Regions from separate parts of the Gemmatimonas groenlandica genome, predicted to be linked through region 2. Evidence: riboswitches for the same ligand, from Rfam matches in the RefSeq annotation. Region 2 holds a riboswitch; the other holds the start of a gene.
The links. A riboswitch is a leader RNA that binds a small molecule or an ion and turns the genes downstream of it on or off. The one in region 2 is predicted to bind cobalamin.
Positions count from the first base shown of each region.

Region 1 (15,644 bases), 1.7 Mb from region 2:
ATGGTGACGGAGTCACGAGAGGCTGGACTCGGCTGCGCGATTGCACTCACCAGCAGGAGCACCACGATATTCATGACGACGGACGCTCACGGTGACGACCGCTGCCGCGCAACGGGAGCAGCGCCGGTGCGCCGACGGCGGGATCGCGCGTGACGACCAGCGGCCACTCGTACACGCGCTCGAGAATCTCACCGCGCATGACCGTGGCCGCGTCGCCCGCCGCCGCCACGGTGCCGCGATGCAGCAGCACGATGTGCGACGCAAACCGTGCCACGAGATTGAGCTGATGACTCACGAGTAAGACAGTCTGCCCGAGCTGAGCCAGCTCGTCGAGCAGTTCGAACACCGCCATCTCGTGCGCGATGTCGAGGAACGTGGTGGGTTCGTCGAGCACAAGTACCGGCGCCGCCTGCGCCAGCGCGCGGGCGATGCGCACGCGTTGCCACTCGCCGCCGGAGAGCGTGTCGGTGCGACGCCCGATGGCGTCACGGATACCGGCACGCGTCACAGCACTCTCGACCGCGGCGTGATCGTCGGCACTCATGCCGCCGAACGCGCTGCGGCGCGCGTGGCGACCGAGCGCGACGAACTCCTCGACGCGCAGGGGCAGCACCGGTTCCTCGCGTTGCGGCACGATGGCTACGCGGCGTGCAATGTCTCGGGCATCGAGTGACGCCACATCGACGCCGCCCACCGTTACACGGCCGGAGTCCATGGGAACGCGCCGCAGGAGCGTGCGCACGAGCGTGCTCTTTCCGCTGCCATTCGGACCGACGACGGCCGTCATCTTTCCCGGCTCGGCCGTCACCGAGACGTCATCGAGGGCGCGTTGCGTGCGACCGGCGTAGCGAACGCTGACGTGGTCAAACATGAGGGGCGCCCCCTGCTCGCTGCCGCCGATCGCGCCGTTCATGCCGCCATCCGACGTAAGCGGAGCAAGAAGAACGGGACGCCGATCAGCGCCGTGACCGCGCCGAGCGGCAGGTCGGCAGGAGCACGAAGCGTGCGCGCCAACAGATCGGCAGCGACCAACAGCACGGCACCATACAGCGCGGACATGAGCAGCATCGATCGATGATGACGCGCGCCCAACGCGCGTGCGAGATTCGGCACGACCAACCCCACGAAGCCGATCAATCCGGCCGCCGCGACGGTGGCGGCGGCGAGCCATGAGGCCACGAGAAACAGCTGTCGCGACACGCGATCGACGTCGACGCCGAGCGCGGCGGCGGGTTCGTCACCCAACGACAACACATCGAGATCGCGCGCACGCCACACGAGTACGCCCCCCAGCAGCAGGAGCGCGCCCGCGCAGCGAGCAACGGCGGGCCACGTGGCATCGGCCGCCGACCCCATCATCCAGAAGAGCGCACCGCGCAATCGCTCCGGCGGTGCATCAGCCAGCGCCACGAGAATCGCCGCGTTGGCAAAAGCGCCGACCACGACACCGGCCATCAGCAGCAGCTTCGTATCGGCGCTTCCGCCGACGACGCGCGCGATGGCGGTAACGACGACCGTGGCGATCGCGGCGCCGGCGAACGCACACGCGGTCACGAGTACGGGTTGCACGACACCGAACGCCATCGCGGTGACCGCACCGACGGCCGCACCGCCGGACACGCCGAGCAGATACGGTTCCGCCAGCGGATTGCGCAGCGTGCCCTGCAGCGCGCCCCCACTAGTGGCGAGACCGGCGCCAACCAGCGCCGCGAGCAACACGCGCGGCGCGCGCAGATCGCGCACGATGGCGATCGTGGACGGGTCACCAATCCCGCGGAGTGCATCGACGACGTCGCGCGTCGCGATCGGCACGGCACCGATGGAGAGCCCGAGCACGAGCACGAGGATCAGCAGGAGCGCACCGATGCCCCAAGCTAGCCACGGGGAAGTCGGCACATGTGCTGCCTGACGGCGGAAGATGTCGTTCACCGGAGCGAGTCGCGCAGCGCTGGATGGAGCGCCCGGGCGAGTTGCACGGCGGCCATGCCCAGCACTACGGAAGGCCGACCAGTGACCGACGGATCCTGCACCATGAAGCGCCGCTCGCGCACCGCACGGATCGCTTGCCACGAGGGATTGGCGGCGAGCTTTCCTCCTCGCGCGACGCCGGTGATGATGACATCAGGATCGCGCTTCGCGATCTCCTCGATCGACACCGGCGGCGACGGTGCGTCCATGTCATGGAACACGTTCTCGGCGCCAGCAATGACCAACAGCTCATCGATGTAACTGCCGCCGCCGATCACGAGCAGCGGCGATTCCCACGCGGGCCAGACGACGCGTTGTCGCGGTCGTGACGCCGTCAGGGCGCGCACACGATCGAGTGTGGTCTGCACCGAGTCGCTGACGATTCGCGCACGTGCGTCGGCACCGAGCGCGCGTCCGAGGGTCGCGATCAGCCGGTGAAACTGCGCAATGTGATCGACACGCAGCGCGATCGTACGCACACCAGCGCGACTCAACGCCTCGGCGGCGGCACGATTCTCGGCCGTGGCGTACAGCACAACGAGCGTGGGACGCGCCGCGAGGACCGCTTCGATGTTCGGGCGAATGCCGTCGCCGAGTGCGGCGATGCGGCTGACCTCTTTCGGATACTCGTCCCAGCGCGAGCGACCCACGAGCAGCGAGTCAGCCCCGATCGTGAAGATCGCTTCAGTGGCGGCGGGATTGAGCGACACGACGCGTGCGGCGAAACGCGCGTCACGCGGCAGCGGCGCACCGAAATCATCGGTGTCCGCGACGGCGACGACCGAAACGGTGTCGCGTGTATCCGACGCACCGGTATCCGCACGCGAGCAAGCCACTGCGCCCAGGAATGGCAACAGGACCTGCAGCGCACGGCGTACCAATCGTGGGTGAGGATACAAAAAAGGCGTCCTCTCCCACGAGAAGACGCCCGAGCACGCGTGCACGTCGAATGGCTAGAAACGACGACACGTGGCGCGAGCCCCCCCTCGAGGGTCTTCGTCCGAGAATGAGCGCGGGTCGTCTCCTGGCTCCGGGTCGCTCCACTCGCCTTCCCGACCCAAAGGTCAGTGGCATCGTGAGTGTCGCTGCTGCATCGCGTGTGGCGTTGCAGATCCCGTTACAGTGGCGGGGCCGCACCGGCATTGAACCGGTTTCCGTGTCCTGCGCTCTGAAATCAGTTGTCCGCCGCGCCGAATGCGCGACATCAGGAACCTACTTTCGAGTCCCCATGTCGGCAAGCGCCGCGCCGAGCGCGCCCTTCAGTTCGCTCCGCCTCGTCTCGTAGGCCTTCTTCACCGTGTCAGACGGATCGGCGATGCGGGCGTACGTTTCGTCAAGCGCAGCGATCTCCTGCGCCAGCCGTTCGTGCATCGGCGCATCGGATTCACGTGGACGCAAGGTAGGCTCCACGGCAACACGACTCGCCGCGCGTCGCTGCATCGAACGCATCAGCACGACCATCATGAGCATACCGATCGCGACGAGTAATCCCGCAATGTACAGATTGCGCCCCGGTGCACCCGACGAGGGGAGCTCGATGATCAGATCCGCATTCGCCTGCACATCCTGCGACAGAAAGCGCCGGAAGTTGCGCCCTTCGAGCGTGACGGGGTCGACGTTGGCGAATCCTTTGCCGGTGACGAATCCCTGCGGCTCTTCGAGCAAGATTTCGAAGACGACAGCGCCACCTTCGGCTCGCATCGACAGCGGAAAGCTGCTGTTCGGCACTTTGTATGAGAACGCGACCTGCTTGATACCGGGCGCGATCGGCGCGTAGACCGACACGCGACCGGGACCCGCGACAAAGGCATCGGGTGAGATCTCGCCTTCGTTGGCGCGCACATCGAGTGCGGAGGCGGGAATCGAAATGCTCCACGTGGGCATCGGCGACGTCGTGTCCGTGGCGACGAGTGTGCGCAGACTGTCGTTGGACAGTTCGAACACTTCGATCACGGTGCGGAACTGCGTCGTATCGGCTTTGCCGACGATCAAATGGCGGCCTTTGACCGTGAGCTGAAATCGCACAGACGTCGTGTCGAATACGGTGATCTCGGCGTCATCACCACGGGCGTCGACGTTCCGGAGCGGCGGCGTGAAGTAGGCGATACCGCCCCACGTGGTCGACGCGAAATACACGCCGTCGGCGGTGCCGAAGGGCGTCCACCGAAAGCGGTAGCGACCCTGCGCATCCGTGCGGATGGAGTCGATTGGTCCGGCGGTATCCTTGCCGACGCGATGCAGCGTGACCCACGTCCCGACGGCGGGTCCCATGCCGGTCGAGTCCGCGTTGACACTCACGGGACGACGCACGCGGCCATCAACGGAGCGCGATTGCGCGTGCAGCGTCGTGGCGGTGGCGATGGCGGTCGCGGCGACGAGCGTCAGCGCGAAGAGTCGGAAGAACGACGGAAGTCGGGACACGCGGAGGACAATCGGGTGGGAGAGCGTATACGTCAGGGCGAGAACTTGCCGAAGTCTTCCGGCCGGAGGTTCTCGAGATAGGCCTTGAGCTGTTCGGCCGTCAGCTCGCTGTCGGCGGCGTCGACGGAGGAGAAATCATCACCGTCGTCGTCCTGATCGTCGTCGATCGCGGTGAGCAGCGTGGACGGCGCAAAGATCGGCGCGTCGAGTCGCAGGGCAATGGCGATACTGTCGGACGGACGAGCGTCGACCTCGACCACGCCGTTCGGTCCGTCGATCTGCATCTCCGCGTAGTAGGTGCTCTTTTGTACGCGGGTGATGGAGACGCGGCGCAGTGTACCACCGAGTCCGATGATGAGTGATTTGCAGAGGTCGTGGGTGATCGGACGTTCGCGCTTCACCTGATTCATCTGCATCACGATCGACTCCGCTTCGGGCTGGCCGATCCAGATGGGCAGGACGCGCTTCCCACCGCGTTCGCGGAGAATGACGACGTAGGAATTCGTCGCGCTATCGAGCCCAAGTCGGGCCACCGTGACTTCAACCATCATCGTTGCTCCTCGTGCAGGCGAACGCGAGGACGGCACGCCGTCCGCGGGGCACACCGCTCGGCACTCGTGGTGCGGAGCGGTGCGCCCTCGCGGATCACCGAATAGCGCGCTTGAGCGCGGCGACGCGGTCGGTGCGTTCCCACGTGAACGTGGTCCGGGCCGTGCGGCCACGACCCACGGTTTCCGGACGGCGACCGAAATGTCCGTACGCCGCGGTTGCCTGATAGATCGGCTTGCGCAGATCCAAATCGCGCGTGATGCCACGCGGCGTCAGGTCGAACACGTCGTTCACCGCGGCCTCGATCGCACGGTCGGACACGACGCCCGTTCCGAACGTCTGGACGTACACCGACACCGGCTGGACGACGCCGATCGCATAGGCCACCTGCACTTCACAGCGCGACGCGAGCTTCGCCGCCACGATGTTCTTGGCCACCCACCGCGCCGCGTAGCAGGCCGAGCGATCGACCTTGGACGGATCCTTGCCACTGAAGGCGCCGCCGCCGTGACGACCCATGCCACCGTACGTGTCGACGATGATCTTGCGTCCGGTCAGACCGGCATCGCCCTGCGGGCCGCCAATGACGAAGCGGCCGGTGGGATTGATGTGGGTCTTGAGGCGCTTCGGCAGATACTCCTCGGGGATCGACGCCATGATGACGTCGTCGAGGATGGCGCGACGGAGCTTGGTGTTCGAGACTTTCTCGTCGTGCTGCGTGGAGATCACGACCGTGTCGACGGCGATGGGACGATCGCCTTCGTAAGTCACCGAGACCTGCGCCTTGCCGTCGGGGCGGAGCCACGGCAGCGACCCGTCCTTGCGTAGCGCCGACAGGCGGTGCGTGAGGGCGTGCGCCAACTGGATCGGCAACGGCATGAGTTCCGCCGTTTCGTCGGTCGCGTAGCCGAACATCATGCCCTGGTCGCCGGCGCCGCCGGTGTCGACGCCCTGCGAGATGTCAGGCGACTGCGCGTCGATCGTGCTCATGACGGCGCACGTCTTGTTGTCGAAGCCGAACGTGGCGTCGGTGTAGCCGATCCCTTCGATCGTCTTGCGCACGATATCGGGGAGCGGCACGTAGGCCGACGTCGTGATCTCGCCGGCGATGACCACCAGGCCAGTCGTCACCAAGGTCTCACAGGCGACGCGCGCCGCTGGATCCTTGGCCAGGATCGCGTCGAGCACGGCATCCGAAATCTGATCCGCGATCTTGTCCGGATGTCCTTCGGTCACGGACTCCGACGTAAACAGGTGACGATCGGCCACGCAGCACTCTGGGTAGAAGGTTCGTGCGAGAGGGTCTCGCGTAGACTAGTCCGCTATGAAAGTGCGGGCAACCCGCCCGCCTGGGCGGCCGCATCGAGTTCGGTCCGCAAGCGACGACGCAGCAAGGTTTCCGCTTCGCGCGCGGTGCTGGCCGCGAGGGCGGCCTGCGCCGCATCCTGCGCGGCGGACATGCGCACGCTGCGAATGACCCGCTTCACTTCACCGACGGCCCGCGGGGCCACGCTGAGCTGACGGATGCCAAGCCCCATGAGGGCGAAGACGGCCAGCGGCTGCGAGCCCATTTCACCACAGACGCAGACATCGATGCCGTGGGCGGCACCGGTGGCCTGCACCTGCGCAATGAGGCGTAGCACGGCGGGATGAAAGGGCGTGAAGCGGGGCGCGAGGTTCGCGTTGCCACGGTCGACGGCGAGCGTGTACTGGACGAGGTCGTTCGACCCGATGCTGAAGAAGTCGACGTCGCGCACGAGGGTATCACTGGCGATGGCGGCAGCCGGGGTTTCGACCATCACCCCCAGTGGCACATCGGCCCGAAAGGGAATGCGGCGTGCGGCCAGTTCGGCCACGGCTTCGTCGATCAGCTGACGTGTTTCCCGCACTTCGTCGACCGTGACGACCAGCGGCAGCATGATGCGCAGATCGCCGTGCACACCGGCGCGCAGCAGCGCGCGGAGCTGCACCTTGAACAGCTCGCTCTCGTCGAGGCACATGCGGATGGCGCGCCAGCCGAGGAACGGATTGGCCTCGCTCGGGAATCCGCCCACCGGCAGTTTGTCGCCGCCAACGTCGAATGTACGAATGATGACGGGGCGCGTCCCAAACGCTTGAATCACCTTCTTGTAGGCCTTGTACTGCTCTTCCTCGTCGGGCATGGTGGCGCGGCCGACAACGAGAAACTCCGTGCGCATGAGGCCCACGCCATCGGCACCACTGGTCGCGCTCATCTCCGCTTCTTCGGGGATGTCGACGTTGGCGCGAATGACCATGCGCACGCCATCGGGGGTGATCGCCTCGCTGTGCGCGATCTCGCGCATCTCGCCGACGCGACCGGCTTCCTGCTCGACGCGCAGCCTCGCGTCTTCGAGCTCGTGCTCGGAGGGCGCAATGAGTAGCGTGCCTTCCGCGCCGTCGAGAATCGCGATCTGGCCGGGCACGAGAAACGACAGCGCGTTGCGCAGGCCGACGACGGCGGGCAGCCCGAGCGAACGCGCGAGGATGGCCACATGTGCGGTGGCGGTGCCGGCTTCGGTGGCGATGGCCGCGATGCAGTTGCGATCGAGCTGCATCGTGAGCGACGGCGTGAGATCGTGCGTGACGAGAATCGCGTGCGCGCCCGGCGGCACGTCGACCGGGTCGTGATCGGGGAGATCGAGCAGCATGGAGAGCACGCGAATGTGCACGTCCATGAGATCGCCGACTTTTTCGCGTAGCATCGGCGCCGAGTGGCGGGCGAAGTGCTGCCGCCATTCGAGCAGAATGATGTCGAAGGCCTTCTCGGCGCCAAGGTTCTGGCGGATGAGCGCCTCAGAGCTGCGGGAGAGTTCTCCATCGTCGAGAATGGAGATCTGCACATCGAAGATGGCCGCTTCCTCCGGGCCCGCCTGCTGCTCCGCTCTCGCGCGCAACAGGCGCAGGCGATCACGGGCGCGTTCAAAGGCGTCGTGCAAACGCACGATCTCCGCATCGATGGCGCTGTCATCGATGAGGCGATGCTTCACTTCGGGCACTTCCCACCGCAGGAGGTGCACCGGTCCGACGACGATTCCCGGCGACGCGGGAATGCCGCGGAGCACTGACTGCATCAGCTCTCCCCGAACCGCGCCGCGACGAGCGCCGCCAGCGACTCCAACGCATCGTCGGCATCGGGCCCGGACGCGCGCAGGGTGATCATGGCCCCGTGTTCGGCGGCCAACATCATGACACCCATGATGCTCTTGCCATTCACTTCGAGGTCATCGCGCGAGATCGTGATGTCGCTCTTGAAGCGTGACGCCGCCTTGACCATTTCGGCGGCCGGCCTGGCATGGAGTCCATGCTTGTTCACGATTTGAACCGATCGTTCAGCCATTAACGGACCACCGAGTAGAGGACGAAGGCCGCGAGCAGGAACAGGACGACGCGCCATCCCTCGGCGCGCCCCTGCAGTCGCACAAGGAGCACGGCCAAGAGCGGCGTCGCGACAGCGACGCCCACGGGAATGGGAGTCAGCGGCGCCGGTCCGCCCATAGCACGATGGACCGCGAGGGGCAGCGCCAAGCCACCCAACACAGCCGATACCCGTCCAATGTAGCGCGGACCGTGCTGAAGCACCGGATGCCCGAGGGCCGTGGCGACGCGAAGCCCGTGCCGCCAGCCGGCGCGGAGGGCCCAGTCGCGTAGGGCGAGATGCCCCACGTTGTACAGGACGAGAAAGCCGAGCACGACCAGCAGCGCCGACGCGCCGACACCGAAGAGCAGCAGCGCCACGAGCGAGCAGGCCGGCAACCAAGCGGCCCAGACGAGGCGATCGCCGACGCTGCCGAGGGGACCGCAGAGCGCCGTGCGGAAGCGCTCAATGCGCTGCGGAGCGACTTGCTCCACTTCAGCCCGGGCGAGGGCGCCAATGGCGAGGGAGGCGAGATAGGGGTGGGCGTTGAAGTAGACCGACTGCCGCGCCAGTGCCTCACGGTAGAGCTGCCCGTCCACGCCACCGGGGAGCTGTCGCAGGGCGGGTTCGACGCAGAAGCCCACCCCATTGCCGACCAGGATCTCGTAGTTCCACGAGCCCTGAATGGCCAGGCAGCGCAGATACATGGACAGGCGCAGGGCGGTGTCCATTTCCGGCGCCGACGCCATGCCCGGCACGGGCATGCTGACCGTGTCGGTGCGCAGCGCGTTCTGACCGAGCAGTTCGTCAGGCACCGAGCACCACCATCAACGTGCCCATGGCCAGGGAGATCAGGAACAGTCGGCGGGTGCCACTGATGGCGTGAAAATCCTTCCAAACAGCGGCGGCGGCAACTGCAGCCACGCACGTGACCACGATGGCGCGCGAGAGGTCCTCAGGCACGTTCCAGCGGCCGTTCACCCGTTCAGCAAGGAGATACCCGGGAATGAAGCAGAGCGCGCCCAGTAGTGCCGCCCGAACGAGATCGAGCGTCATGCCGAACACCTGAAGCCCGACGACCGTATTGCGATTGCCGGCGGCGAGCTGACCAAGACGTGGACGCGCAAAGCTGGCGATGATCTGGCGATGCTTGATCATGGTCAGCCCTCCGATCCACGCCGTGGCGATGCCGAGCGCGACCGCGACGGCAAAGGCACCGGCCAAGGGCATCGATCCCGCGGTGACACCGGTGGCAGCCACGGCACCGGCCACGACTGATGCACTGCCCCACTCGGGATAGCGGGAGGCGCCGACCGGCAAGGCTTCAAGCGCCAGACACTCGAGCGCCGCACCGCAGACGAGACCGGCCATCGGCGCGCCGACGAAGGCGCCACCCAGCGTCGCGGCCACAATCGGGCGCGAAAACATAGCCTGCGGGAAACTGACCACGTCGAGCCCGCAGACACCGGCCAGGAGTGACAACGGCAGGATGTCGAGCCACCATGTCGGCGCCGCCATCACGCGCCCGTGGTGGACGTCAGCAGTTCGCCGAGCGGCACCGGGCGGGCGCTGGGCACATCTTGCGCCGACACATCGACCCCCTGCGCGGCAATGTCACGCAGCCCCTGCTCTTCGGGGGGCGTGAGAAACACGAATCGCAGCCGCTGCACGCGACCAGGCGAGTGATGCACGCCGCCCACGTTCACGGCGCGGATGCGCCCGTCGGCCTGGGCGACGAGTCGGCCCATCGTGCCGATGTCGCCGACGAGCACGATGCCAGGCTCGGGACGTTTCTGCAGCTCAGCGAGGTGCGCGGCGGCATCGTCGACCGTGTAGAACAGGACCGACATCTCGGGGGGCACGCCCATGCGATAGAGCTCTTGTTCCCACTCGCTCGACGCGACCTCGTCGTCGACCAGGACGATGAAACGGAGCTCCAGCGGTTGCCCCCAGCCGACTACCACCTGGCCGTGAATGAGTCGATCGTCGATGCGGTACAGCGCGATGGGCATGGGCTCAGCCGCCGTATACGGCCATCGACGCGCGACCGCGTTCGAGCGCCGCGTTCACGGCGACGACAGGATCGACCGCGTCCTGCATCGCGAAATCGAGGAGCAACGAGAGGTTGATCCCGGTGACGAGCAGGACACCCGGGCGCGCCCGGATCATGCGCCGTACGGCCATCGTACAGCTCCCGGCGGGCAAGTCGGTGAAGATCACGCGCGCACCGGTGTCATCAACCGCGCGCGCGAGTGTGCCCTGAATGTCGTCGAGGCACAGCCCGCTGTTGGACATCGCCAGGAACGACGAGCCCCGGCCGGTGATCTGGTCCACGGCCGAGATGATGCCGGTGGCAAAGGATCCATGACCGGCAACGATGGCACGGACCGTCGCTGGTGCGACGTCGGTGTCGGTCGTGGTGCTCACGCGTGCATCCCCATCACTCATCATCCTCCTGCAGGTATCGCTGAACGTCGGACGTCCGGCGCATCTGGCCAATCAACCGTTCGTTGAAGGCCGTGGCCGAATCATAGCCGCGATAATACCGCAAGAGATGGTTCATCGCGATGACTTCGGCGATGACGGTGATGTTCTTGCCGGGATTGAGGTGTACCGTGATTTTCGGGACCTCGACACCGAGAATATCCTGCGTCTGCACGTCGAGACCGGTGCGATCGACCGTGGCCTCGGCGTCCCACTCTTCCAGCACGACGACCACTTCGAGTCGTTTCTGCTGGCGCACGGCATGAATGCCGAAGATCGCCGGCACGTCGAGCAGGCCGACGCCACGGATCTCCATGAAATGCCGCTGCAACTCATGGCCCTTGCCAATGAGCACATCGTTGCCACGGCGAGAGACGAACACGAGGTCGTCCGCCACGAGCCGATGGCCGCGCTCGACGAGATCGAGCACGCACTCCGACTTGCCGATCCCGCTCTTGCCGGTGAAGAAGAGGCCCACGCCGTACACGTCGGCGAGCGAGCCGTGCAGCGTGGTCGTGGGCGCAAACTGATCGGCGAGGTAGGGCTTGATGAGGCGATAGAACTCAGCCGTCTTCAGGCGCGAGCGTAGGATCGCGACGCCGGCTTCTTCGGCGAGCTTGACGAGCGGCTCAGGCGGATCGAGGTGCTTCGTGATGAACGCGCAGGGGAGCGGAAAGCCGAAGAACTGCTCGAGATTACTGATGCGCAGCTCTTCGCTGAGCGACTGCAGATAGGTGATCTCGGTTTCGCCGAGGACCTGAATGCGCTGATACGGGAAGCGATTGATATAGCCGGCAAGGACGAGCCCCGGGCTTGACGCCTCGGGGCTCGTGATCTCACGGTCAAGACCGGATGCCGAACCAAGCAGCTCGAGTTCGAGCGGATCCTTCATCCGTTCGAAGAGCGTGCCGACTGTCAGGCGTCGACTCACCCGGTGCGATCCCCGTCGGTCGGGACGCGCCGCGAGCGGCGCACACGTGACACCTGGCTTTCAAGCCGGTGTACGGCAGCGCTCAGGGCCGGCGCGAACGCACGCGCATCGGCATGGACGAATAGCTCTCGCGATCGCGCGCGTTGCAGCACGATCTCGACGCGGCGGGTCTCACCGTCTCCGACGAAACGCACGATGGCGTTGGCAACGCGATGCAATCGCTTCGCGAGGCGGATGACGGCGGCTTCGGCCTGTGCACGGAGCGATTCCGTGACTTCGGCATGGTGCGCGTGCAGGATGATCTCCATCAGCGACCTTCCTCCTTTCCCACCACCTGGCGGAGGTGAGCTTCAGTCTCTGTGGCGGCGTTGTCCCAGGTAAATGCCTCGGCGAAACGCCGCGCGGCGATCCCCAGGCGTTCGACGAGCGCTCGCTCGCCGCTGAGGTACCGCATCGACTCGGCCATCGCAGCGACATCGCCGTGCGGAACGAGAAAGCCTGTCTCGCCATGCCGCACGGACTCGCGAATACCCGGAGAATTCGACGCAATCACCGGAGTCCCGCTTGCCGCTGCCTCCAGATTCGTAATCCCCCATCCCTCTTTAGGTGATGCGAACACAAACGCCCAAGCCCGTCGAAGAAGGGCGCACTTCTGAGTCTCGTCAATACGTCCTAAAAACCGTACCCGCGAGTCCACCCCAAGGGTTCTTGCCAACTCTTCAAGCTCGGCGCGGAATTCGCCAGCCCCTGCGATCTCCAGTGTAGCCTCCGGAACGCCACATTGTGCAAACGACCGGAGCACCAGGTCGACCCCTTTGTACTTCTTGAGGCGGCCGAGGTAGGCAAAAACGGGACGATCCGCACGCTGAGAGAGATCAGGAGTGTATAATCCGGTATCAATACCCGGGAAAATCACGCGAATCCGATCCCGGCGCACTCCCCGGGAGACAAGGTCATCCCGGGTACTCTCACTGATGGCCTCGAACGCGCAGTGGCGGTACACGACGGGCAGCGGTCGCTCGGCCAGCCACACCGCCGTGGCCAAGGGTGCGGCAAGCTCCTGAAAAGCGGTGCCACCGAACAGGTGCGGGACCAGCGCCACGATCGGAGGCGCCTGCCACCACGGCGTGAATACCGGCACCTTGTTGATGTCCTCGACCAATACGTCGAAATGCCGATCGGCGAAGTGCGCGTGCCAGTGCTTTCGCACCAGCAACGGGAACGTGGCGCGCGTACCGACACGATGCACGTCAATGCCGTCGAGCGTGGCCCGCGGCGGGCAGCCGGGCCATCCGCCACACAGCAGGGTCACCTGATGCCCTCGGCTGGCGAGGCGACCAAAGATCTCGTGCAGATGAATCTCAGCGCCGCCAGCGAGCGGATTCTCCCGGCACTGCCAGTTGACGACGGCGATCCGCAGCCGGTCGCCCGGACGTGCGGCGGTGCCGGTCACAGGCGCCCGAGTTTGCGGGCGTAGGCGTCGAGCACACCGTTCACGAACCGCGCGCTGCGCGTCGTGCCGTAGCGTTCGGCCAAGTGAACGGCCTCTTGCAGGACCACTTTTACCGGCGTCTCATTGCGATCGAGCTCGGCGGCCGCGAGGCGGAGCACGCTACGCTCGATGGCACCGAGTCGTTCGAGTCGCCAGTTGTTGGTGACCTGCGCGAGGTCGGCATCGAGCTCGGCACACTTGTCGGCGACGGTGGCCACCAGGCGTGACGCGAACTGCCGCTCCTCGGGATCGACGGCCAGATCGTCGAACACGTGCGTGGCGATCTTGCGGAGCTGCGTGAGATCACGGAGGTCGGCGGCGTACAGCGCCTGGAGTGCGCGGGCGCGCCCGCGGGTTTCCACGCGCTCGACCTTCGTCGCGGCGCGATTACCACGAGAGCGGCGACCGGCGCGAGGCGCCAGCGGTTCCTGGACGGGCGTGTCCCAGAACGCGTCATCCTGCATGTTGGTCACTATTCGTCCCCTTCGAACTCTTCGGCGGGCGTGACCTGGTCGAACAGATCGAGCATTTCGAGCGCTGCCATCGCGGCTTCGGCGCCCTTGTTCCCATGCACGCCACCGGCGCGCGCCTCGGCCTGTTCCATGTTGTCCGTGGTGAGGACGCCCATCGTGACCGGCACATCAAAATCGCGCATGGCGTCCATGAGACCGCGTGAGGTTTCGCCGGCGACGATGTCGAAGTGCGGTGTATCGCCGCGCACGACGGCGCCAACCGCAACCGCGGCGTCGTAGCGTTCCGTGGCGAGTGCACGGCGCACCGCGACCGGGATCTCCCACGCCCCCGGGACCCAGAGCACGTCGATGTCTTCGAACTTCACGCCCTGCCCTACCAGCGCGCCCACCGCCCCTTCGGCGAGCGGCATGGTGATGCCCTCGTTGAAGCGACTGGCGATGACGACAATGCGGCGACCTTCACCGCGCGGACTACCGTTGAACTCGGCCATCAGGAATACGTCTCAGATTGCGAACAGGTGACCGAGCTTGGTGCGCTTCGTTTCGAGGTACGAGGCGTTTTCGTCGGTGGAGGGAGCTTCGATGCGGACCCGATCCTTGAGGATCAGACCGTAGCCATCGAGGCCCACGAGCTTGCGGGGATTGTTGGTCAGCAGGCGAATGGAGCGCGCGCCCATATCGAGCAGAATCTGTGCACCGATGCCGTAATTGCGCAGATCCGCCTTGAAGCCAAGTTGCTCATTGGCTTCGACGGTGTCAGCGCCTTTGTCCTGCAGCTCGTACGCCTTGAGCTTGTTGAGCAGCCCGATCCCGCGGCCTTCCTGATCGAGGTACACGATGACGCCCTTGCCTTCGGCCTGAATCATCTGCATCGCCGTCTCGAGCTGCCAGCCGCAGTCGCAGCGGCGCGAGTGGAAGACGTCGCCCGTGAGACACTTCGAGTGCATGCGCACCAGCACGCCGTCGGCCTCCGTCACGTCGCCGAACGCGATGGCGATGTGCTCGCGCGCGTCGACGTCGTTCTTGTAGCCGACGATACGCCACTCACCATACTCGGTGGGGAGTCGCGCCTCGGCCACGCGATGCACCAGACGTTCGTGCTTGAGGCGATACGCCACGAGTTGCGCGATCGTGATGAACGTGAGGCCGTGCGCTTTGGCGAACACTTCAAGTTGCGGGCGACGTGCGGTCGTGCCGTCCTTGTTCAGGATTTCGCAGATCACGCCGGCCGAGCGTAAGCCGGCAAGCCGCGCGAGATCGACGGCCGCCTCGGTGTGTCCCACGCGCTGCAGTACGCCACCGTCACGCGCACGAAGCGGGTGAATGTGCCCGGGCACGCGAAGGTCGGCGCGCGTGCTGCTGGGATCGACGGCCACGCGAATGGTGGTAGCGCGATCGCTGGCACTGATGCCGGTGCTCACGCCGTATTTCGCGGCGGCATCGATGCTCACCGTGAAGGCGGTGTGCATCGCTTCGGTGTTCTCGTCGACCTGCATCTCGAGCCCGAGATGGTCGGCCAGCGCGTTCTCCATGGCGAGGCAGATCATGCCCTTCGCCTCGAGCATGAAGTTGACCATTTCGGGCGTCACCATTTCGGCGCCGCAGACGAGGTCTCCTTCGTTCTCGCGATCTTCATCATCGGCGACGATGACGAACTTGCCCGCCGCAATGTCGGCCAACGCCTGCTCGACTGTGCCGAACGTCATGTCCTGCGCCTCTTCGCCCGTTACCGCGTCCGCTGCCGTCATGCGACTTCAACCCCTGCGCTGCGCCAAGGCGACAGCAACCGTTCGACGTGCTTTGCAAGCACATCGGCTTCTACATGCACCCGGTCGCCGGCGACGAGTTCGCCGAGCGTGGTGTGCCGTTTGGTGTATTCGATGATGGAGAGTTGCACGCCGTCGTCGAGCAACGCGTTCACCGTGAGGCTCACGCCGTTGACGGTAATCG
Region 1 covers NZ_CP053085.1:1,612,497-1,628,140, forward strand. Annotated here, with positions in the region: gene HKW67_RS06840 (TonB-dependent receptor plug domain-containing protein) at 1-74, opposite strand, end outside; gene HKW67_RS06845 (ABC transporter ATP-binding protein) at 71-913, opposite strand; gene HKW67_RS06850 (FecCD family ABC transporter permease) at 910-1,896, opposite strand; gene HKW67_RS06855 (ABC transporter substrate-binding protein) at 1,926-2,804, opposite strand; cobalamin riboswitch at 2,966-3,173, opposite strand; gene HKW67_RS06860 (hypothetical protein) at 3,181-4,389, opposite strand; gene HKW67_RS06865 (bifunctional nuclease family protein) at 4,422-4,940, opposite strand; gene metK (methionine adenosyltransferase) at 5,035-6,207, opposite strand; gene ptsP (phosphoenolpyruvate--protein phosphotransferase) at 6,261-8,030, opposite strand; gene HKW67_RS06880 (HPr family phosphocarrier protein) at 8,030-8,296, opposite strand; gene HKW67_RS06885 (PTS system mannose/fructose/sorbose family transporter subunit IID) at 8,296-9,129, opposite strand; gene HKW67_RS06890 (PTS sugar transporter subunit IIC) at 9,122-9,832, opposite strand; gene HKW67_RS06895 (PTS sugar transporter subunit IIB) at 9,832-10,326, opposite strand; gene HKW67_RS06900 (PTS sugar transporter subunit IIA) at 10,331-10,741, opposite strand; gene hprK (HPr(Ser) kinase/phosphatase) at 10,755-11,729, opposite strand; gene HKW67_RS06910 (HPF/RaiA family ribosome-associated protein) at 11,726-12,037, opposite strand; gene HKW67_RS06915 (glycosyltransferase family 4 protein) at 12,037-13,182, opposite strand; gene nusB (transcription antitermination factor NusB) at 13,179-13,685, opposite strand; gene ribH (6,7-dimethyl-8-ribityllumazine synthase) at 13,694-14,185, opposite strand; gene HKW67_RS06930 (bifunctional 3,4-dihydroxy-2-butanone-4-phosphate synthase/GTP cyclohydrolase II) at 14,198-15,442, opposite strand; gene HKW67_RS06935 (riboflavin synthase) at 15,439-15,644, opposite strand, start outside.
Region 1: another riboswitch for cobalamin. It lies ahead of HKW67_RS06855 (ABC transporter substrate-binding protein); the one in region 2 lies ahead of HKW67_RS21885 (ATP cone domain-containing protein).

Region 2 (15,644 bases):
GACCATTCCAAGATGGACCATAGCAAGATGGACCACGGCGCAGCCAAGGCCGAAGGCTGGAAGGAGCTCGACGCCTACCACATGCTGATGATGGCCACCTGGCATCCGGCCAAGGACAAGAATGATCTTGCGCCGATCCGCGCCAAGGCCAGCGAGATGGTCGCGTCGGCCAAGCTCGTGGCCGCGTCGAAGTCGCCGATGGCGTGCCAGAAGCCGGAGCTGCTGAAGGCACAGGCGGACCTTCCGACGGCTACGGAGAAGGTGGCGGCCATGGTCGCGGCCAAGGCCGCTGACGCCGAACTCAAGGCAGGCCTCAAGGGGCTGCACGACAGCTTCGACGTGCTCGAGGGATGTGCGGCGGGGATGAAGCACTAGGCTGGCTCGCTGAACGAAAAGCAAACACCCTAGGAACCAGGAAGGAGGGTGTCAGGGAAGAGGAGGCAGGAACCACGCGCGGTTCACCTGCTTCCTCCCTCCTGACACCCTCCTTCCTGCTTCCTAGGGTGTTTTGTCTGCTCAGGCGAGCAACACTGTCCTTAAATGATCTCGCACGCCCCACCCGCACACGCCACCGTATCACCCAGCGTCGTCATGTCCACGCCTTCGAGCAGCATGGTGTAGTCGACCTCGCGATACGACAACGAATTCCAGCGAATCATGTCCGACTCGGTCGTGACTTCTTCGCGCGGTGCCTGTGCGTAAATCTTGTCGCCCGTCTCGCGCAGCAGCGAAATGCCGGCGAAGTATTCCTTGTTGTCCCAGATGAACTGCTGCACGGCTTCCCATTCGTCGTCCTTCACGGTGACCGTGTTGGACACGTTGTGATGCAGCCCCGGGTTGTACTGCTCGTGACGGCGGCCGGCGCGCACCCAGTGTTCCTGCACCAGTCGCACATACTCCAGGAACTGCACGGCGCCGACGTCTTCGCGCAGGATCGCGTCGGGGGCCGCACTGACCGGGAACGTGATCACATCAGTCGTCTCGGGATCCCACACCGACGTTTCCGTCATGTGCGGATTGTGCAGCTTGAACCACTGGTACAACGGCTCCGTGCGCGCGGCCTGCACGCGACGGAAGTAATGACGCGCGTGGTGCGGGTGAATGCCCGAGCCCGCGCCCAGCACGAGGCTGGCGGTGCCTTCCGGCTTAACGCAGGTGATGCGCGCGGCCGGTTCGATGCCGAGGTGTTCGGCGATCGCCGCGTTGGTGTCGAGGCATTCCTTGGCGCCGCGTTCCAGCACCGACGGATCGAGAAGCAGCGACGGACGGTCGAGGATACCGCAGATCGACACGCCCAACAGCGACTCGCGCTCGTTGATCACGCGCGTGGCGGCACCGAGGTAAGGAATATCGGTGTACGCCGCCTGCAACGTGCCCAGCAGCGAGGCCGCGCGGCAGCATGCCAGGAACGACTCTTCACTGTCGCAGGCGCCGGCGTTGATCGTGGTGAGGTTGCACATCTGCCAGCCCGACACGCGCGAGCCGATCTCGACATCCGGACGGCCGTACTTGGCAAGCTTCGCCTGCGCCGCTTCGTCCACGATCATGTACGGGGCGAGGCCGATTTCCACACACGGATTCGCGCCGTACTCGGCGTCATCCACAAAGTAGAAGCCGGGCTCACCGAACTCCTTCTGGAACTCGAACAGCTTCGCGAAGTCCGACGTCTGCACCGACTCGCGCACGAGCACCGCGGAGTTGTTCGACTTGCCGCGCTGCGGGTTGGTCTCGAACCAGTTGCCCGTCTTGGCCGACGCCATTTCGTCGTCGTCCGACGAGAAGAGGCAGATGGTGGCCGAGCGACGGATACCGCCGGACAGCACGGCGACGGCCACGTGCATCATGATGTCGTACACTTCGATCGGACGGAGCGCGCGGCCCGGCACCTGATCGAGCATACGTTCGGCCGCCAGCAGCGCCTTCTTGAGCGGCAAGTGTCCTGGCGCGCGACCACCCGAGGTCCGCAGCGACTGCCCACGAGAACGGATGGCGCTGTAATTGAACTCGACCTTCGTGCCGTCGAGGTACGAGCGGACCAGTGCGTCGAGCGCGTCCGCCCAGCCCTCAAGCGTATCCGGCACCATATAGTGCACCACCGGCAGTTCATTCTCCGCCGCGCGGAGCGGGAACGTGGGGAGCTGCGACACATGCTGCTTCTGGACACTGAAGCCGACGCCCGTGCCCGACATGAGCAGGAAGAAGGACTCCTTGAACGCGTCGAGCCGGTCCATGTGCGTGAACGCGCAATTGAACATGCGCGCGTTGTTCGCTTCGATGGCGCGGCCGCCGAACTGCAGCGAGCGCATGGAGGGCAGGATCGCGCGACGCTGCAACGCGGACTCCGTTTCCGCCATGAGCGAGTGCAGCGTGCGCCCACCGAATCCCGCCACCGGCGAATCGACGCGATCGGCGAAGTGGTCGCGATGCATGTCCATCACGCGCGTGAACGCTTCGGCCGGCGTCTCGCGGCGACCCAGATCTTCCCGGTAGCGCGAGTAGCGCGACAGAAAGATGTAATCCTGCAAGCCGTTCTCGCCGTGCACGTTGAGACGATGCTGGGCGCGGGCGGCACGGTACAGCACGTAGCGCTTGGCGATATCCCAATGACCGCGCGCGGCGATCATCATTTCGACGATGTCCTGGATCTCTTCGACCGTGGGGACATGATCCTGCGCGCGACGCTCGACGGTATTCACCACGAGCTGCGTGATTGCGCACACGTCAGCGAAGTCGGTAAAGCCGAGGCCGAAGCGATGCGCGGCGTCGTCGTGGAGCGGGTTCGGCGCATCGTCGTGACGCGACGCGTAGAACGCCAGCGCGATCGCACGGGTGATGCGCTCGGGGTCCCACGAGGCCGAACGGCCGTCGCGCTTGACGACCTGCGTGACCGCCTTGATACCGACGGCGTCGTAGCTGGCTCGGAACTCGGAACTGCGGGGGGCGACGGAAACGGCCAAGTGTGCCTCCTTCGGGTGAACCAGCGGTTGAATGCACACCCCCGAGGACCTGCGCTTCCCACCCCCCGGCTGACACGCCGGGCGACGAAAAAGGCTCCTTGCGATGCGCAGCAAGGAGCCCAGCGGAGCCGGCGCCCTTCAAGTGAAGGGCACGCAGCGATCCCCGGCGTGCCCTCCCTCGAGGGTGCGCGCGGACTCCGGCATCTGGTAGGTCTTCTGGCTCGGGACTCGTCCTCCGGAGCGGCCTTCCCGCGCACCCAAACCTGAGTGCGCAGTGGCGTGCTGCTCCTTCGTCCTCCCTTACAGCGGCGGGGCCGCCCCGGAATCGCACCGGGTTCCCTCTTAGCGCCGACCCCAGCGTCGGGATCGGTGACCAAATGCCTATGTCTTGAAACAGTTGCCTGCTGTCACGAACAACAGCGGGAGGCCCAAGTTCCAGCCAAAGACCGATTAAGTCAATACTTGTTTGCAGACACATGGCGCCAACCGCCGCATTTTCTCCGCATGATTCGAGGCGCGGCAGGACAGCGGCGTTACGCTGTCTCGAAGGTGCCGCGTCGCTCGGTCATTCCGCCCTGAATGTGCCACACCCCGCGCGCCATCACGTCGCGCACGCGATGTCCGGCGTCGAGCACGACCAGGTCGGCGTCGGCCCCGACCCGGAGGGAGCCCTTCGCCGACAGGCGGAGCAGCGCCGCCACGTTGCTGGTGAAGGCCGGCAGAATCCGATCGAGACCGTGTCCGCGGGCCACGAGCTCCCGAACCGTTTCCAGCAGACTGCCGGCGTGACCGACGCCCATCTGCACGACCCGGCCATCGGTATCGAACACGGGCAGACACCCGCCCCCGTCGCTGCTGACGGTCACGTTGCTGCCCGGCGCGCCGCTGTCCCAGAAGCGCTCGAGGGCGTCGGCGGCGTTCCAGGCATCTTCCTCCGGCGACACGTCGAACGACGTGATATCCACCACGCAGCCGCGGCGGGCCAGCGCGATCGCCTCCTCGAAGAGCGCCCGCTTCCGATTCACATGGGTCGGGTTGAACACCCGCGCCGGGATCTCGCTGGTGTCGAGCGCCTGTCGCACCAGATCGAGTCCGCGCACGCCGTCTCCCATGTGAAGATGCACCACGCCCGCCTTGCCGGTCATGATGCCGCCCACGTGCGCCTCGGCCGCCACCTTCAACAGATCGTCGAGTGTGGGTTGGCTCGAGCGATGATCACTCAGCGCGAGCTCGCCCACGCCGATCACCCGATCGAGATGCACGATGTCACCGCGCACGCTTCCAGTGAGCGTCACCGGCGGCAGGTGATACCCGCCCGTGTGACACCACGCCGACAGCCCCTCGGCCACCAGCCCGCGAGCCGTGACCACCAGCTCGGCGGTGCTCCGCGTGACGTCGTCGGTGCCGAGTACGCCGATGGCCGTGGTGACACCGGCGTGCGTGTATTGCGAGAGCGGCGGGGCAGGCACGCGCGTGTTCGGGCCGGCTTCACCGCCGCCGCCGGTGAGATGTGCATGGCCGTCCACCAACCCGGGAATGACCACGCGCCCCTCCAAGTCGATCTCAGGCACGCCAAGCACCGGGGGGAGCGCACCGAGCGACGCGCCCATCCACAGGATCTGCTCTCCGCCGATGAGCAGGTCCATCTGCCCCCGCGATTCAGGAGCGAAAACAGTCGCATTGCGTAGCAGCAGCATGCGGGAACGTTACCCAGCGGCCACGGCCAGCGTTAGCTTTGAACATGCTCGACACGTACGGCGATGTACGCGACGCACCGTACGGCCCACGCAAATCCAGGACCTATGCGCGGTTGGATCATCCCGATTGGCGGCAAGCTGCTCGCCCCGTCCATTCTCGACCGCTTTGTCGCGTTGAGCGGTGGCGCGGCGGCACGCATTGCGATCATTCCGACCGCATCGTCCGAGCCGGACATGGGCGCGTTCTATGAGCGCGTGTTCCAACGGCACGGCGTGACCCAGGCCAAAGCGCTCAACTTCGAGCGGCGCAGTGACTGCGACGACCGTGACTGGCTCGAGTGGCTGGGCGGCGCGACCGGTGTCTTCATCACGGGCGGCAATCAGCTCAAGCTCTCCACGACGCTCGGGGGAACCCCGGTCGGGCATGTGCTACGCGAGCGGCATGCGGCGGGGATGCACATTGCCGGCACCAGCGCCGGTGCCGCGTATCTCAGCGAACATATGATCGCGTACGGCGCTGAGGGCAGTTCGCCCCGCGCCGGCATGGTCACGATGTGCGCGGGGCTCGGGCTCACCAATCGCGTCATCATCGATCAGCACTTCCGTCAGCGTGATCGACTGGGGCGTCTGCTCACCGCACTGGCCTACAATCCGTTCGCCTTCGGGCTTGGCGTCGATGAAGACACGGCCGCGTTCATCGGGCCGGATGATACGATCGACGTGATGGGCACTGGCTCGATCACGATCATCGATCCGACGAACGTGTCGTTCTCGTCGATTGCCGAAGCCGAACCCGGCGAAGCCATTACACTGCTTGGCGCCACGCTGCATCTGCTGGCGGCCGGTGCGAGCTTCAATCTCCGCACCCGGCTGGCTGTGGCCACCGCGTCGACCACCTCTCCGCACGACGCGCTCAATGCCGCGCTGGGCGACTCTCTCGTCACGGCCGAATAGCAGATCATGAAGATTCTCGAACGCTCCACGTACGTGGGGCCGAGCCACTACGCGCATTTTCCCGTCATCCGGCTCGTCCTCGACCTTGGAGCGCTCGAAGAGTGGCCCACCAAGCGGCTCGGTGACGAGTTCGTTCAGGCGCTGCTAGCGGCGCTGCCGGGCTTGCACGAGCACGGCTGCTCGTACGGCGAGGCGGGTGGATTCGTACGTCGCATGACAGAAGACGACGGCACGTGGCTGGGGCATGTGCTCGAGCACGTGGCGATCGAGCTGCAGAACATTGCCGGCGTCAAAGTCACCTTCGGCAAGACGCGTGAGACCGCGCAGCCTGGTGTGTACGACGTGGTGTTCGAGTACGAGCAGGCCGATGTCGGACACGAAGCCGCCGAAGTGGCGCTCGATCTGTTGCATCATCTGCTGCCCGAAGCACTGCGTCCACGCGGCACCGATCCGAGCTTCGACCTCGCGGCGCGTCGTGACGCCTTCATTCGATACGCGCAGCGACGGGCCTTGGGACCGAGCACCGCGAGTATCGTGCACGCCGCTGAGGCGCGAGACATCCCGTGGATCCGACTGAACGAGCAGAGTCTCATTCAGCTGGGCTACGGCTGCTATCAGCAGCGGATTCAGGCGACGATCACTGGCAAGACCTCGCACATCGCCGTTGAACTGGCCAGCGACAAGGAAGAGACGAACCGCATTCTGGCCAACCTCGGACTGCCGGTTCCGAAACAGCGCCTCGTGCAGACGGCCGAAAAGGCGATCAGTGCGGCCAAGACCATCGGGTATCCGGTGGTCACGAAGCCGTACAACGGCAATCACGGACGCGGGGTATCGATTGCCTTGGCCACGCCCGAACAGGTGGTGGCCGGCTTCCAGCGCGCGCAGGAGATTTCGCGCAGCGTCATCGTGGAGAGTTACATCACCGGACACGATCACCGCATGCTCGTGGTCAACGGTGAGCTCGTGGCCGTCAGCAAACGGGAGCCCGGAAAGGTGACCGGCGACGGCGTGCACAGCATCGAACAGCTGATTGCCATCGTGAACAGTGATCCGCGTCGCGGGATCGGTCACGAGAAGGTGCTCACGCAGCTCGACCTCGACGAGCAGGCAATGGGGTTGCTCGCCAAGCTGGGGTACAGCGCCGGTACGGTGCCGCCCGCGGGTGAAGACGTCTACCTGCGCCTCACCGCGAACTTGTCGACCGGCGGCACCGCCACCGACATGACCGACGTGGTGCATCCCGACAACGCGGAAATGGCGGTGCGCGCGATTCAGGCCATCGGACTCGACGTCGGCGGCGTGGACTTCCTCACGCCCGACATTACCGAGTCGTACAAGGACATCGGTGGGGCCGTGTGCGAAGTGAATGCCGCGCCCGGCTTCCGCATGCACATGGCGCCGAGTGAGGGCCGCCCGCGCGATGTGGCGGGCAAGGTCATCGACATGCTGTTTCCCGATCGCGCGCCGAGCACGATTCCCATAGCGGCGATCACGGGCACCAACGGCAAGACGACCACGTCGCGCCTGCTGGCGCACATTCACAAGCTGGCGGGCAAGCGCGTCGGACTCACCACCACCGATGGTGTCTACATCGATGGACAGCGCACTGTCGAAGGCGACATGACCGGCCCGACGTCGGCGCGCATCGTGCTCAGCGATCCGGCGGTGCAGGTGGCGGTGTTGGAAACGGCCCGCGGTGGTCTACTCCGCGCCGGTATGGCCATGCGGCATGTAGACGTCGGTGCGGTGCTTAACATTCAGCCCGATCACCTGGGACAGAAGGGTATCGAGACGCTGGAGCAGTTGGCCGAGGTGAAGCGCACGGTGGTGGAGATCGCGACGGATACCGCCGTGCTGAATGCTGACGATCCGAATACGCTGCGGATGGCAGCGTACACGAAGGCCAAGCACGTATGCTACGTGACGATGGACCCGGCCCATGATCTGGTGCGTGAGCACATCCGCGCCGGTGGCCGGGCGATCGCGCTCGAAGCGGGCGTGAACGGACAGATGATCACGATCTACGATCGTGGCGCGCACATCCCGTTGCTCTGGACGCATCTCATTCCGGCCACGCTCGAAGGGCGCGCCACCTTCAACGTGCAGAACGCCATGTTCGCCGCGGCGATGGCGTTTGCCATGGGCGTACGTCTCGAGGATATCCGGCACGGACTGCGCACCTTCGACACGACGTTCTTCCAGGCGCCGGGCCGACTGAACGTGTACGACGAACACCCGTTCAAGGTGCTCTTCGACTACGGCCACAATGCGCACGCCATCGCGGCGCTGTGCGACCTGGTGAATCGCATGAAGCCGGTGGGCCGGCGCATCTGCGTGTTGTCGGCGCCCGGTGACCGGCGAGACGAAGACATTGTGGCGATCGGCGCCGTGTCGGCGGCCGGACACTTCGATCACTACATCGTGCGCCGCGACGATTCGCCGCGCGGGCGCGGTGTCGACGAGGTGCCGCGCATGTTGCGCGACGCGCTGATCTCGCATGGCGTCGCGGCGGACGCGGTCACGATGATCATCGATGAGCAGGAAGCGATCGAAGGCGCGCTCCGCATGGCGCGGGCCGGCGACCTCGTGCTCGTGTTCGCCGACGTGCTCGCGCGCGGCTGGAAGCAGATCACCAACTTCCGGCCGGATGACGAACAGCTCGTGATTCCACCGCCCCGGGCCGCGCGTGCGGTCCCGCGCGCCGCCGTGTCGGAAGAGGCGCCGGCCGACGATACCGCGCCCGCACGTTCGACCGCGGCGCCAGCGACCACCGTTGAACCGCCAGCCAAGTGGAACAGCGTAACCGACGACGTCGTGCTCATGCGTGACGAGCGTGGTGTGATTCTCGTGCCCGAGGCCAGCGATTGACCGACGTGTCGGGCGACGAACCGGAGTATCCGTCGCCGAGCATCAGTGACTGTCGGCGGCTGCAGGGACCGAATCGCTACGGTCCGACGCCCGGTGCCGTGATCACGGTCGTCGTAGCCGATGACGCAGCCCGTCGTGCGGTCGATCATTGGCCGTACGCGGCGCGTCGCCTCACCCAAGCGCTCGGCTGGGAGCGCACCGAGTTCGTGGCGCGTCACAGCATCGGCGACGCGACCTGCTACCTCTCGGCGCCGATGGACGGACTGATGACCGCTACCGCCGTGGCCGAAATGGCGTGGGTGGAGTCGGAAGCCTATGTCGACCAGCGAGAAGTGCCCGACGCCGCGCCATCGCTGCGCGTGCAGTACGCCGAAGAATGCGCGCGACATCCGCACGTGCGTGAGCTGGCCGCGGGAGCGCTCTCGCGAGGCCTTGCCTTCAGTATCGACGATGAAGCCGTGAGTGTCGGCAGCGGACGCGGCGTGCGCACATGGCCACATGGCGACGCGCCGCCGTCAGCGTCGGTAGCGTGGAACGACGTGAGCGATGTTCCGCTCATCATGGTCACGGGCAGCAACGGCAAGACCACCACCACGCGACTCGTCGCCGCAATGTGGCGCGCGGCTGGCGCGACGACCGGTTGGAGCTGCAGCGATGGTGTGTTCGTGGAGTCAGATGTCGAGAAGCGTACGCTCGGCGTGGGTGATTACACGGGGCCCGGTGGTGCGCGACTGGTGATGCGCGACGCCGCCGTCCAGGCGGGCGTGCTGGAGACGGCACGTGGCGGCATGCTGCGCCGCGGGCTTGGCACCACGACCGCCCAGGTGGCGGTGATCACGAACATCTCGGCCGACCACTTCGGTGAGTACGGCGTGCATACGCTGGAGGATCTGGCCGAGGTCAAGGCCATCGTCACGCGAGCGCTCGGGGCTCATGCGCGGCTGGTGCTGAATGCCGATGATCCCTCGCTCGTCGCCCTCGGCGAGCGACTCTCGGCAGTACATGCCGTGCCGATCGTGTGGTTCAGCATGAATGCCGACACGGAGCTCGTGGCTGACGGCATCGATGTGCATGGCGATGGCGCAGTGCTGCACGACGGACATCTCATGCTCTGTCGTGAGGGCGTGTGGGGCGATTCCGGGCGCGTGAACGACATGCCCGTCACGGCCGATGGAGCGGCGCGCCACAACGTGGAGAACGCACTCGCCGCTGCGCTCACGGCCAGTTGCGCCGGCGTGCCACTGTCGGCGGTGCACGTGACCCTTCGCCGATTCGGCTCGGCCGTGCATCACAACGCGGGACGTCTGGAGCGCTACGCCTTCGGCGGCATCACGGTGTTCGTGGACTACGCACACAATCCCGAAGGCATCCGCGCACTCTGCGCGACCGCGGCCTCGGTTGCGGCCACGAGACGCGGGCTGGTGCTCGGCAACGCCGGTGATCGCGACGACGAGCAGCTGCGTGCGCTCGCTCGCGCGGCGTGGAGCGTGGCGACGTTCGATCGCGTGATCGTGAAGGAGATGGTGTCGCTGCTGCGCGGGCGTCCAGAGGGGGAGTTGCCGGCGCTGCTGGTCGACGAGCTCCGACGCTGCGGCGCGCCCAACGATCGTGTGACGATATCGCCCAGCGAATTCGACGCGGTGTGCGAGTTGCTCGCGTGGGCACGCGGCGGCGATGTGTTGGTGCTGCCCACCCACGCCGAGCGCGGGCGGGTCACGGGGTATCTCGAACAGCTGCGAGCCAGCGGGTGGCGAGCCGGCGAGTCGCTGCCGGAGACGTAGCCGGCAGCGAATAGGGCAGCGTATCGCGGCCGCGTATCGGGCCGTGCTATTTCACGGTGATCATCTTGACCATGCCCTTCTCCGTATGCGCGCGACCATCGCGGGCCGGGATCATGCAGGCGAGGATGTACCGCCCCGGCTTCATGCGGACGGTCAGAAATGCTTCCTGATTGGGCGCGATCGGCCCGGTCTGACCCAGCGTCGGCATCCAGGGCGGGATGATGCCTTTGCTGTGGTACATATCGAGGAACTCCCGCAGCGTATGGTTCGCCGGGAGCTCGAGCAGAGCAAGGGCGTGCAGATCGGCGCCGGCGTTCGTGAGGTTGAAGGCAACGACTCCGGCTGGCACCTGATCGGGCGCCGTGAAGTTGTAGTCGACGCCGCTCACCGCCACGTAGGTCACGCGATTCGCGTTGAGTGCGGGCTTGGCGGCTGCTGCCGCTACCGCGGGTTTGGCGGGCGCGGCCGCTTGGGAGCGGGCGGCGTGTGCAGGCGACAACGACAGCAGGACGGCGGCGAGCGGGCAGAGCGACTGAGCGAAACGCATCAGGACCTCCGGGGCCTTGGGATACTTCGAGCATCACATTGCGAGCATCCCTGATGCTGCAGCGCAACGGGCCGGACGTCAATGACGTCCGGCCCGTATTCCTAGCGGCTGCCGGCGGATGGCTGACGATTCGTCTCTTCGAAACCGTACATGAGTCGCGTTTCGGAGACCGGATAGCTCACGCCCCACGCCCCTTCGGTGAGCAACGTTTCGCCGGTCTCTTTGCTCACGTACCACACGTCCGGTTTGCGGCCCGTCTCGAGGATCACCCGCCACGTGGCGTAGCGACCACTCAGCGTCTGGATGTCACGGGAGCCGTCGACGCGGAGATTCAGATACTCTGATTCACCCATGGCGAAGCTGCGATCGTCACCGGATAGCGCGCCAACGCTGGCGCGCCAGCGCTCGTGCAGCGGGGCGGCGCGCAGCAGGAGTCGCATGGTTTCCTCAGTCGGTACGAACGGGATGTGCGTGTCGAGCTTTCTGAACGCGCCGTTTCGAAACGGCATGAGCGTCATGCCATTCCGCAGTCGCTTTCCGCGCGGTGCGATCAGCGAGTCGGTCTCTACGAGCGTGCTGTCGGTGAACGTCTGCCGCATGCGCATGAAGCCGGCGTAGCGTGACCGCCGGACGGGTCGCAAGTCGTTTCGCCGCAGCCAGACGGTGTCATACTGCGCGTTGCGCTCACTGTTCTCAGCGAGACCTGTGGATGTTTGTGTCACGGTCACCAGACACCACGTACGCTGCTTCTCGAGCACCGCCGAGTCGAGCTCGACTGTGTATGTCGTGAAGGGCAGTAACGCGTGTAGCGCGTTGCCGACACTACGCAGATAGGTGCGGCGTCCCGGCTTGAGGCGGGACACATCAAGGGCGGCGAGCCCGGGATACGGTGCGTTGCGGTCGGCGGCACCAGGCGACTGCGCAAAGGCTACGCGCGGCCATGGAGAGAGTGCTTCCATGCGCGATTCGCGACTGGACATCGCCGCGCTGGTCGTCGAGTCGGCAAGGGCGACGGCAGCCGGCGGCGCCTGCCTGGGGACCGCCTGCGCCGTTGCCGGCAACGCGTCGTTCTCCGATCGGTGCGACCACAGCGACGTCACCGCCGCGACCAGCGTTGCCGCGACCGCGATGACGATCATCCACACCCGCCCCGCGAGCTGCTCCACGGAGAGCGTATCGATCGCGGACGGCGTTACGGTGGGTGACACCGGCACGGCGGCGGCCTCGCCGCTGGGCAGCATCACGCGCAGGCCATCGGCCCGACTCGCATGGACGCGATCCAGCAGTGCGCTGGACGGCGCGACGAAGGTGGCCTCACGAACGAGCGCCGCCAAGTCCCGATCGTCCGTGAAAAGCGCGCGGCGGTTCATACCACAGCCTCCAGCAAGCGGCGCAGCTGTTGCACCGCGCGATGCAGCCGAACTTCAGACGTATTGGTGGAGATCTCGAGTAGTCCCGCGATCTCCGCGTGCGAATAGCCCTCGATCACCCGCAAGACGAACACATGCCGCAGCGGCGGCGTGAGTGTGGCGAGCGCCTGTAGCACCTTTTCCTGCAGCAGCGGATCGCCCTCGGGTGTACTCGTGGCTGGTTCTGCGATGCCGGCCAGGGAGACATCCCCGCGCTGCCGAACCTGCCGCTGACGCATGAGCGCCACGCGCGTGGTCACGCGACCGATCCACGCTCCGAACTGCCCGCGTTCGTCGTAGCGCGCCAGCGCCTCAGGGAGCCCCACGAACACGTCGTGGACGATGTCCTCGGCGTCCTGCCGCGACGCCGTGAGCCGCAGCGCCAGCGCCATCAGCGTCGGTGCGTGGGCCCGGTAACACGCCGCCAGCGCGTCGGGATCGCCCGCCCGGATGGCCGGCAGCGAGATCAGCGTCGCTGACCGTTGTCCGTTCGGATCTGGGAGCGAGGAGGAGACGGAATGGCTCATGAGTATTGGATCAATGCCCGGCGGGCGGGGAAGCTTACATTCGCGCGCCAACCAATAGAACGCGACCTGGTGAAGTACGTAGAAGCGCCGAGAGTCTCCCAAAGCCGTCTCTGCGCGTAGCGCAGCAACGGCGACGGGGAGACCCTCGGTGCTTCATCGCCTATCCGCAGGCCGCGACCATCACATCGCGATCTTCTTCCCCTCGAGTTTCTTCTTCTGCTCGCGCAAATGCTCCTCGAGCTTCAAGCGCGGAATGCCCTTGGCCAGCCACTCCGGCGCCTTCTCACCCTTGAGGTAGCTGTCCCAGTACTCCATCAGTCGCAGGTCGTAGTCCTTGCGGTTCTTGAGCTGCGCCAAGCCGTGATTCTCGCCGACGTACTCCAGCAGGATCACGTCCTTGTCGAGCTGACGCAGCGTATTGTAGAACGTGATGCCTTGATTGAAATCGACGGCGCCGTCTTTGTCATCGTGCAAGATGATGAGCGGCGTCTTCACTTTGTCGGCGAAGCGGTTCGGCGAATTGCGCTCGTAGGCGTCCTTGTTGTCCAGGAAGTTGCCCTTGAAGCGGCCCTGTGAACTCTGGAAGATGCCCTGGTTCGTGCTGCCGGAGTTCCAGTACACCGAGCTGTACATGCTCACCATGTCGGTGAGCGGCGCGCCCGCCACGGCGCTCTTGAAGATGTTGGTCTGACCAATCAGGAAAGCCGTCTGGTAACCGCCCCACGAGTGGCCGTGGAGGCCCACGTTGGCCGAATCCACGATGCCCGTCTTGATTGCCGCCTTCACCGCTGGCACCACGCTCCACACCGCACTCATGCCAGGATCATTGATCTTGTACACGATGTCCGGCAGGAACACTGCGTAGCCGCGCGAATTGTGCACGCCAATCAACGCGTTCGGTGAACTCGAGAAGTTCGGCGAGTAGAAGCTGTTCAGTGCATCCGACTGCAGTTCGTAGATGAACACCAGCGTCGGATACTTCTTGCCTGCTTCGTACCCAGCGGGGAGATACAACGCACCCTGCAGCGAGTCGCCCTTCTCCGTCACGTAGCTCACGAGGCGCGATCCCGCCGACCACGCGACGCCGTTCAGATTCGGATTCGCCTCCGACAAGCGCGTGGAATCGGCGATGGCACCGTTACCGAAGCTCACGCGCCAGTAATCTGGGAACCGCGTGGATGTCTGAATCGACGACACCCACAATTCGGCGTCGCGCGCCTTCATCGGCGCATGACGCGCATCGCGCCAGCCCGTGATCGCCACCGCGCCGGCCTTGGCCGGATCGATGCGCACGATGGCTTCCTTCTTGGTGAGCGCCTGCATGGCGGCCATGTACACCGGCTTCGCGAGGTCGATGTTGCGCTCGCGCGGATCGGTGTTGATCACGCGCGCGTAACGCGTGCGCGTGGCCCGTCCGTTCACCGTGAGGTTCGTCCAGCTCTTCCCCGCCATACCGATGCGCCACACATCGTAGTTGTCGCTGATGAGCGCGAAGCGTCCGTCCTTGCTCCAGCCCACGATGTTCGTACTCGGCCGGTCCACGTTGTGATCGTCTTCGGTGTCGATGAATGACACCGGCGCGCCCGCCGTCACGTTGGCGATCGCCTTGGTGGCCACGTCGTACGCGTGGAAGTTGCCGTCGTCCCAGAAGAGCACCGCCTTGCCGTCGGGCGACAGCGAGGAGGTACCACGCAGCTCCTTCTTCACCAGCACGCGCGTGCCGGTGCGGGCGTCGATCAGATACAAGTCGCGGCGCTGCACGCCATCGTAGCTGCTCTGCCGCTCGTACGCCTGATTGTCAGTGCCGAGCACATAGCGATCGCGCGCGCCGAGGGTGCCGGTGCGGACCACATCATCGGTGAGCTGCACGACCTTCTGCGTCGCGGGAAGGTACGTGGCGAGGAACGAGAAGCTCTTGTCGGCGTTCTCCTGCACGATCTGCATCGACTGCAGGCGCGCGTCCTTGCTGTGCCACAAAATCAGCGACGGACGATCGTCGTCTTCGAGCTGCTCGCTCTTCGGTACGGGCGGCGTGGCCACGCGGAGGCCGATCGCGATGCCGTCCATCTGCTCGAGCCAGCGCGGCGTGCGCTCGGGGCTCACTTCCATGCCGTTGGGCAGGGCAGCGCTGCCGCTTGAGCCCACGGAGATCATCTGCTGCGTGGGCGTACCCACGCGAGAGACGGCCGCGGCGGACCACGTCGTGTCGGTGGCGGCGCTGTCGATCGTACCCTTGAGATACGCGAAGGCGGGGAAGCTGTCGGTCCACGCCAGACGACGATACAAGGCCTTGCCGGCGTCGATCGACTTCACGGTGCCGCTGGCGAGATCGCGCAACTGCACGCCGTTGCCGAGCTGATCGCGCGCGTCGATGGTGTAGCTGAGCCAGCGACCTTTGTCGTCGAACGCGAAGTCGCCCACGTTGCCCACGTTGAAGCTGGCGTTGGTGCCCAGCTCATGCAGCAATAGGTCGGTGCCTTCCACACGACCGGCGCCACCGCCGATGGGATTGCCGCCCATGCCCGGTGCACCGGGGCCCGGCAATCCACCGCCGCCGCCGGCACCACCACCACCACCACCACCGCCGGCTTCGGGAGCATACGCCTGCATCGCCACCCACTTCGGCGAGTCACCGCTGAATGAGAAGCGACGGATCTTGTCGAACTCGCGCGCTTCACCCGTGGCCAGATTCACCAGGCGGAGCTTCGACTGCACGGCGCGCCGTTCGCGGCGCATGCGCTTCTGATCGGCCGCCTTGGGATACACCAGCATGGCGGCCCACTTACCGTCGCCCGAGAGCTGCAACGGGGCGTTGCCGCCACCGCCGCCCGGCGGACCGCCCGCCGCCGCCGGCGCTTCGCCGATCGGGACGCGGTGTTCCTTGCCACCTGAGGCCGTCTG
Region 2 covers NZ_CP053085.1:5,087,559-5,103,202, forward strand. Annotated here, with positions in the region: gene HKW67_RS21880 (hypothetical protein) at 1-375, shown strand, start outside; gene HKW67_RS21885 (ATP cone domain-containing protein) at 537-2,957, opposite strand; cobalamin riboswitch at 3,147-3,350, opposite strand; gene iadA (beta-aspartyl-peptidase) at 3,491-4,654, opposite strand; gene HKW67_RS21895 (cyanophycinase) at 4,760-5,608, shown strand; gene cphA (cyanophycin synthetase) at 5,615-8,479, shown strand; gene HKW67_RS21905 (Mur ligase family protein) at 8,485-10,260, shown strand; gene HKW67_RS21910 (cupredoxin domain-containing protein) at 10,307-10,807, opposite strand; gene HKW67_RS21915 (hypothetical protein) at 10,909-12,177, opposite strand; gene HKW67_RS21920 (RNA polymerase sigma factor) at 12,174-12,743, opposite strand; gene HKW67_RS21925 (S9 family peptidase) at 12,924-15,644, opposite strand, start outside.